One region of the Xanthobacter cornucopiae genome, then DNA from elsewhere that is predicted to be linked to it. Evidence: predicted binding sites of a transcription regulator. Region 1 holds the regulator's gene; the other holds the start of a gene.
The links. Region 1 encodes PhoB, which activates phosphate uptake and scavenging genes when phosphate is short. Its sites were predicted from a motif close to TGTCATNNANCTGTCAT; they were not measured.
Positions count from the first base shown of each region.

Region 2: V5F53_RS11830 (YdcH family protein) is a predicted target of PhoB. The motif match lies at 1,490-1,506, and genes of this name have one in related genera.

Region 1 is NZ_CM195531.1:3,612,764-3,616,952, reverse strand. Features, by position in the region: gene pstB (phosphate ABC transporter ATP-binding protein PstB) at 90-914, shown strand; gene phoU (phosphate signaling complex protein PhoU) at 934-1,662, shown strand; gene phoB (phosphate regulon transcriptional regulator PhoB) at 1,736-2,437, shown strand; gene V5F53_RS15965 (GcrA family cell cycle regulator) at 2,669-3,205, opposite strand; gene V5F53_RS15960 (aspartate aminotransferase family protein) at 3,805-4,189, shown strand, end outside.
Region 2 is NZ_CM195531.1:2,691,668-2,695,856, forward strand. Features, by position in the region: gene V5F53_RS11815 (protein-disulfide reductase DsbD domain-containing protein) at 1-279, shown strand, start outside; gene V5F53_RS11820 (peroxiredoxin) at 375-860, shown strand; gene V5F53_RS11825 (YdcH family protein) at 942-1,148, opposite strand; gene V5F53_RS11830 (YdcH family protein) at 1,544-1,723, shown strand; gene V5F53_RS11835 (ABC-F family ATP-binding cassette domain-containing protein) at 1,916-3,736, shown strand; gene V5F53_RS11840 (argininosuccinate synthase) at 4,030-4,189, shown strand, end outside.

The DNA of each region.
Region 1 (4,189 bases):
GCCGATGCCGCCCGGCGCCCTTGGCGCCGGGTCACAGAACATCTCCAGCCCGGCTGGCTCCGGGACATCCAATTTCAAGTGAGGCTCAGATGACGTCTGCGGTCGATCCCACCCTCAGCATCGCCACTTCGGTCGCGGCCCGGCCGGACACGCCGCCGGCGCCGGTCAAGCTCAAGGTGGAGAACCTGCAATTCTACTATGGCCAGGGCCATGCGCTGAAGAACATCAATTTCGATATTCCCGAGAAGCGCGTGACCGCCATGATCGGCCCGTCGGGCTGCGGCAAGTCCACGCTGCTGCGCGTGTTCAACCGCATGTACGACCTCTATCCCGGCCAGCGCGCCGAGGGGCAGGTGCTGTTCGATGGCGTGAACATCATCGGCAAGGAGCTGGACTCCACCGTGGTGCGCACCCGCATCGGCATGGTGTTCCAGAAGCCGACGCCCTTCCCCATGTCCATCTATGACAACATCGCCTTCGGCGTGAAGCTGCACGAGCGGCTGAACAAGGCGCAGATGGACGAGCGCGTCGAATGGTGCCTGCGCAAGGCGGCCATCTGGGACGAAACCAAGGATCGCCTGCACACGTCGGCGCTGGGCATGTCCGGCGGCCAGCAGCAGCGCCTGTGCATCGCTCGCACCATCGCGGTGAAGCCCGAAGTGATCCTGCTCGACGAGCCGACCTCGGCGCTGGATCCCATCTCCACCTCGAAGATCGAGGACCTCATCGACGAGCTGAAGCGCGACTTCACCATCGTCATCGTCACCCATAACATGCAGCAGGCGGCGCGCTGCGCCGACAATACCGCCTTCTTCTATCTCGGCGAACTGATCGAAGTGGCGCCTTCGGACGTGATCTTCACCAATCCGAAGGAAATCAAGACCCGCGATTACATCACCGGCCGCTTCGGCTGAGGGGAGAGGAATGCTTCAGATGCCCGACCATACCGTGACGTCGTTCGACGTCGAGCTCAAGGAAATCGGCCGCAAGGTCGTGGAGATGGGAGGCCAGGCCGAGCGCCTGGTGGCGGACAGCGTCACCGCCCTCATCAAGCGCGACGCGGTGCTGGCCCAGAAGGTGGTGGGTCTCGACGCCGTTGTCGACCAGGTGCAGCGGGACATCGAGGACAAGGCGGTGCTGGTCATCGCCAAGCGCCAGCCGGTGGCCTCCGACCTGCGCGAGATCGTGGCCGCGATCCGCATCGCCAACGACATCGAGCGCATCGGTGACCTGGCCAAGAACGTCGGCAAGCGCGTCATCGCCATCGAGGGCGAGTACCATCCGCAGCAGCTGGTGCGCGGCGTGGAGCACATGTCGGAACTCGTGCTGGAGCAGCTCAAGGAGGTACTCGACGCCTATGCCGGCCGCAACGAGGCCAAGGCGCTGGACGTGTGGGGCCGCGACGACGCCATCGACACCATGTACACTTCGCTGTTCCGCGAGCTTCTGACCTATATGATGGAAGATCCGCGCAACATCTCGGTGTGCACGCATCTCCTGTTCTGCGCCAAGAATATCGAGCGCATGGGGGATCATGCGACAAACATCGCCGAGGTCGTATACTACATGGTCACCGGACAGGTGCTGCCCGAAAGCCGGCCGAAGGCCGATGCATCGAGCGATACCACCGTGGCCTTCCCCGGCCGCACGGTACAGGGCTGACACGGGGCCGCTGGAGCGGCCACCGCCGATCCGGCGGCTCGACGATAGGGGTGTGGGACATGGGTGAAGTTCTGTGCCGGCGCGCATTCTGATCGTCGAGGACGAGGAGCCTCTGACCCTCCTGCTTCGGTACAACCTGGAGTCGGAGGGCTATGCGGTCGAGAATGTCGGGCGCGGCGACGATGCCGAGACGCGACTGCGGGAGAGCGTGCCGGATCTGGTCATCCTCGACTGGATGCTGCCGGGCCTGTCGGGCATCGAATTGTGCCGGCGCCTGCGGACCCGGCCGGAGACCGAGCGCCTCCCCGTCATCATGCTGACGGCACGCGGAGAGGAGACCGAGCGGGTGCGCGGTCTGGCGACCGGCGCCGACGATTATGTGGTCAAGCCGTTCTCTGTGCCGGAGCTGGTGGCGCGGGTGCGGGCCCTGTTGCGGCGGGCCAAGCCCGAGCACGTGGCGACCCTGTTGCGGGCCGGCGACATCGAGCTGGACCGGGAGACCCATCGGGTGCACCGGGCCGGGCGCGAGGTGCATCTCGGTCCGACCGAGTTCCGCTTGCTGGAATTCCTGATGCAGAGCCCCGGCCGGGTGTTCTCGCGGGAGCAACTGCTGGATGGGGTGTGGGGCCAGGACGTCTATATCGACGAGCGCACGGTGGACGTGCACGTCGGCCGCCTGCGCAAGGCCATCAACCGTGGTCGCCAGTCGGACCCGATCCGCACCGTGCGGGGGGCGGGCTACTCGTTCAACGAGATGTTCGCACGCGCCCATTGATGGCGCGGCCGTCCGGGCGCGGCCGTCGACGGGACCGCCGAGTGTTCCGTGCCCTGGGCGAGGAGGCGGGCCGGCGGATGCGATGGCCCCCCGACGGCGCGGTGTCTTTGCCATTCGGTGAGGGTCTAGACGAAAACGGCCGCGGGCGATGTCGCCTGCGGCCGTCTTGGTATGCCTCCCGCCCTTCAGAGCGACGCGGCCGCAGCTGCGTCGCTCCGAAGCCGACGGGTCTCAAAGATAGGCGAGGCGCCGGTCGCGCCGCCGGTCCTGGACCGGCTGGTAGGCAATGCGGGCGTGCTGGGTGCAATAGGGCATGCCCGGATTGCTTTTCGCGCCGCAGAAGTAAAAGCTCTCCGTCCCGGGCTCGCCCAGGGGCCAGCGGCAGGTGCTTTCGGTCAGGTTCATGATGGTGCAACGCTGCGCCATCGGCACCACATTGCCGCTCACCTGCGGAACCGGAGCCGGAGCGGGAGCCTCCTCCGGCAGGTCGTCGAATTCCGCCGCGAGCGCAGTGTTGCCCTGCGTGGCCGGGCGCTGCGGACGCGACGGGTCGCGGGGCGCCTCGGGACGTCCGCCGGGCCGCGTCTGCTGCTGGGGGCGGGTCGGCGCGGTTGCCGTCTTGGCCCGGCCCGACAGGCCGAGCCGATGCACCTTGCCGATCACCGCGTTGCGGGTGATGTCTCCAAGTTCATTCGCAATCTGGCTCGCGGAGAGGCCTTCGCTCCAGAGCTTCTTCAAGAGTTCGACGCGCTCGTCATTCCAGCTCATCGCTCTTCTCCAATTTGCCGCATCTTGCCGGCGCCGGCTCAATGCGGCGCCGCGTCGACACCTCACCGGCAGCACCGCCATGCTGCCGCAGATGTCCCGGACTCCCTTCCCGAGCCCTCATGCGCCGCGCATGGGGAAGGTTAACAACCCATAGGTCCCAGGAAGCTTGATCGCACGAGATATCGTAGGCGATGGAGGCTACGCTACAATATGGGCTTTCGGCGCGACAGAGTCGGTTAACATTCGCCGGTCGTTTTCCCCAGATCGTTGCCCGTCTGCACCATTTCGCGCGGGAGCTTCCGGCGTGGTGCTCTGATCGGTTGACCTCGCGCGCGCGATCATTAGTATGATCTTCGTCGGGCCGCTCCCCCCGCTGGGGCGGCCCTTTTTAATTCTCGCCTGCCCGGACCCCTGTTCAGGGATCTTGACGGTCCCTGGGTCGAGGTGTCCGGTTGTCCCGCACGACGCGGGGCGCCCCAAGGGCCGATCGCGCGGGGGAAGTCTCTTTTCCCACGAGACCTTGGCTCGCAACCAGGAGTGGAGGCGTCGTTCGCGCCCGGTGGTTCGTCGCCGGGCGGACGCGTTTTCAGGAGGATCACGTGATCACCGCCGTTCTGCCGACCTATGCGCGCATCGACCTCGAGTTCGAGCGGGGAGAGGGCTGCTGGCTCGTCACGACGGACGGGCGACGTTTCCTGGATTTCACCGCCGGCATCGCGGTGAACGTGCTCGGCCACGCCCACCCCTATCTGGTGGAGGCCCTGAGCGCTCAGGCGCAGAAGCTCTGGCACACCTCGAACCTGTTCCGTATTCCCGGTGGCGAGGCCCTGGCCGCGCGCCTGTCCGCAGTCACCTTCGCGGATACCATGTTCTTCACCAATTCCGGTGCGGAAGCGCTGGAGTGCGCCATCAAGATGGCGCGGAAATACCAGTTCGCGAACGGTAATCCTGAGAAGAACCGCATCATCACCTTCCAGGGCGCGT
Region 2 (4,189 bases), 920 kb from region 1:
CGCATCGACGCCACGGCGACGCCACCGCGCCTGGAGGTGGAGGCGCGCGTGGCCACCCCCATGGCCGATCTGTTCGTGGAGGGGCCGGACAGCCACTGGGCGCTGCCGCTGCCGCAGAAGACCGCCCTGCCCGGGGGCCTCGCCCGCTTCACCCTGCCGCTGGAGGGGATGCCGCCCGGGGCGGAGCCGCGCGACACGCGCCTCACTTTCACCCTCTCGGACACGCCCCGCTCGGTGACCGCCGAAGCGGTGCCCCAGGCCGCGCCGTCATCGCGATAAGGCGGGCCGGGCGGCGGTACCGGGCCTTTCCTCCTCCGTAAAACCCCGTATTGTCCGGTCGCGGCCACTTGGGCCGCGTCCTCGCGGAGAGAGCCATGTCCATCTCGGTCGGCGACAGCCTGCCCGCCGCCACCTTTCGCGTGCCGACCGCCGACGGTCCGGTGCTCAAGACCACGGACGAGATCTTCAAGGGCAAGCGCGTGGTGCTGTTCGCGGTGCCCGGCGCCTTCACGCCCACCTGCCACAAGAACCACCTGCCGGGCTATGTGGCCCATGCCGAGGCCATCCGCGCCAAGGGCGTGGACACCATCGCCGTGGTGGCGGTGAACGATCCGTTCGTGATGGGCGCCTGGGAAGCCGTCTCCGGCGCCGCCGGCAAGATCCTGTTCCTGTCGGACGCGGATGCCAGCTTCGCCACCGCCCTGGGCCTCACCCTGGATGCGTCCGCGGGCGGCCTCGGCATCCGCTCGCAGCGTTATTCCATGCTGGTCGAGGACGGCGTGGTGAAAACGCTGAACATCGAGAATGCGCCCGGCAAGGCCGACATCTCGGGCGCCGTGGCGCTGCTCGCGCAGCTCTGAGCACGGCGCAGCTCCGAGAATAGCGCGGCTGCGCGCACGGCGCGGGGCGGGGGCCTCCCGGTGCGCCAGCGCGGCGCGCCGTCAGGCGATGATGTCGGGAAACATCTGGTCCTCGAGATGGGTAATGCGGTCCTTCAGCTGCAGCTTGCGCTTCTTCAGCCGCTGCAGCTGGAGCACGTCGGAGCCGGCGACCCCGGTCAGCGCCTCGATGGCCACATCGAGGTCGCGATGCTCCTGCTTCAGCCGCTCCAAGAGGATCTTGAGATCCCGTTCCTCGTCACTGGTCATGCACCCATCCGTCGCAACCCGCGCCCGCCCCGTGCCCGCCGCCCCGCGAGGGAGCCGCGGCAGCGGCGATCCAGCCGCCGCACCGCACCACGGGCCATCCGCCGTCTTCCCCGCCGGCCCGTCCCGAACCGACGGCCTCCGACATCACGCCCCCAACCCGCGCCCCACCAGGACAAGCCCCGGCGACGGTCCCGAAACGATGCCGCCGATGCCTTTTCAGGCGGCGCGCTCGCGGCCTGGGGACGCCGCGACACCCGCCGCCGCGCCCGACGACTATGGCATGGGCGTTTCGCACTGCAAGACATCTTCCCGCGCCGCTCGCAAGAAAGGTGGTCGACTCAGTGTCAACTCCGTGACACACTCCATGGCGTGATGCAGACAGGGAGTGGCTCAGCATGTCCATCCAGTCGCACGTTCAGGAGTTGAAGCGTCGCCACGCGGCCCTCGATCAGGAGCTCGCCCGCGAACTCGCCTCCCCCGCCACGGACTCCGTCCGTGTTGCGGAGCTCAAGCGCAAGAAGCTTGTTCTCAAAGATGAAATGAGGCGCCTGGGCGGCGCGACCACCTTCCATTGATACCGGTTCGGGATGTCGTCGACGTCGGGCTTGCGCCCGGCGGTGATCGTAGCACTGCGCATGCGGCTGCGAGCCCCTGGGCCGGCGTCCCGCGTGAATGATATGTCGCATTCACGACAAAACCGGCGTGGAGCAGCGGCCGTGGAACGCACCCCCTTTGCGTTCCGGCGCCGGTGGCTTTAAGCGGGCGTCATGGCCCCACCGCTGATCCTGCTCCAAGACATCCACCTGCGCTTCGGCGCTACCCCTCTGCTTGATGGGGCGGAACTCTCCGTCTCATCGGGCGACCGCGTGTGCTTGGTCGGGCGCAACGGCTCGGGCAAGTCGACACTGCTCAAGGTGGCGGCGGGCTTGATCGCGCCCGATGACGGGACGCGCTTCTTCCAGCCCGGCGCCACCGTGCGCTATCTGCCGCAGGAGCCGGACTTTGCCGGCTTCGCGACCACCCTCGCCTATGTCGAGGCCGGCCTCGGACCGGGCGACGAGGCGTATCGCGCGCAATATCTTCTGGAGCAGCTCGGCCTTACGGGGCACGAGGATCCGGCGCACCTGTCCGGCGGCGAGGCCCGCCGGGCAGCGCTTGCGCGCGTCATCGCCCCCGAGCCGGACGTGCTGCTGCTGGACGAGCCCACCAATCATCTCGACCTGCCCGCCATCGAATGGCTCGAAAGCGAGCTGAAGGGGCTGCGCTCGGCGCTGGTGCTCATCAGCCATGATCGGCGCTTCCTGGAAACCCTCTCCCGCGCCACCGTGTGGCTGGATCGTGGCCAGACCCGCCGCCTGGAGCAGGGCTTCACCGGCTTCGAGGCTTGGCGCGACGGCGTGCTGGAGCAGGAGGAGACCGAGCGCCACAAGCTCGATCGCAAGATCGTCGCCGAACTGGACTGGCTGCGCTACGGCGTCACCGCCCGGCGCAAGCGCAACGTGCGCCGGCTCGGCCTGCTGCATTCCATGCGCAAGGACCGGCGCGAGGAGCGCCGCGCCCAGGGCAATGTGAAGCTCCAGGTGACCGAGGGCGAGACCTCCGGCAAGCTGGTGATCGAGGCCAAGGCGATCACCAAGGCCTATGGCGAGCAGACCGTGGTCAAGGCCTTCTCCACCCGCATCCAGCGCGGCGACCGCATCGGCATCGTCGGCCCCAACGGCGCCGGCAAGACCACGCTCATCAAGCTGCTCACCGGCGAGCTCGCGCCTGATTCGGGCACCGTGAAGCTCGGCACCAACCTGGAGATCGCCTCCCTCGACCAGAAGCGCGCCGCGCTCGCCCCCACCACCACCCTGCGCGACGCGCTCACGGGCGGCGGCTCGGACTCGGTCATGGTGGGCGGCACCCCCAAGCATGTGATGGGCTATCTCAAGGACTTCCTGTTCACCCCGGAGCAGGCCAACACGCCGCTGTCGGTGCTCTCCGGCGGCGAGCGCGGCCGGCTCATGCTGGCCCGCGCCCTGGCGGCGCCCTCGAACCTGCTGGTGCTCGACGAGCCCACCAACGACCTCGACCTCGAAACCCTGGACCTGCTGCAGGAGATGGTCGCCGACTATTCCGGCACCGTGATCCTGGTGAGCCATGACCGCGACTTCCTCGACCGCACCGTGACCAGCGTCATCATGGCCGAGGGCGGCGGCGTGTTCAGCGAATATGCCGGCGGCTATTCGGACATGGTGATCCAGCGCGGGCGCGGGGTGGAGGCCAAGGCCAAGGCGGCCGCGCCCGCCGCCGCGCCGAAGGCGGAGGGGCCGGCCAAAAGCGAGGCCGCGGCCGCCGGCAAGGGCCGCAAGCGCCTGTCGTTCCATGAGCAGCATGCATTGAAGACCCTGCCGGCCACCATCGAGAAGCTGAAGGCGGAGGCCCAGGCGCTCGCCGCCGTCCTGGCCGACCCCCAGCTCTATGCCCGCGATCCGGCCCGGTTCGAGAAGACCTCCGCCGCCCTCGCCAAGGCCCACGGGGCGCTGGACGCCGCCGAGGAGGAATGGCTGCGGTTGGAGATCCTGCGGGAGGAGCTGGAGGGCTGAGCCCCCAAGCCCGCCCCCCAAGCCCGGCCCCCAAGGCCGGCCCCCCAGCCCGCGCGCCCGCCGGCCCAGCCGGCGGGTCGGGATGCGCCTTGGGCCTCCTCCCCCTCCCTCCGCCCGGCCCACCACGGCCCGGCACTTCCCCGTGCGGGCGCTCTCGTCCGGAAAGGCCATCCCGGCGTGGGGCTCTCCGCCCGTTGGGGGGGCGTCCCCTGCAGGCGCTCTCTTGCCAGCGCGGCGCGCGGGCCTATAGTCCGCGCCGGTTTTCCCCTTATCCCCTTGCATCGAGAGACCTGATGGCGCGTGACGTGAAGAAGGTGGTGCTGGCCTATTCCGGCGGGCTCGACACCTCCGTGATCCTGAAATGGCTCCAGACCACCTACCAGTGCGAGGTGATCACCTTCACCGCCGATCTCGGCCAGGGCGAGGAGCTGGAGCCGGCACGCAAGAAGGCCG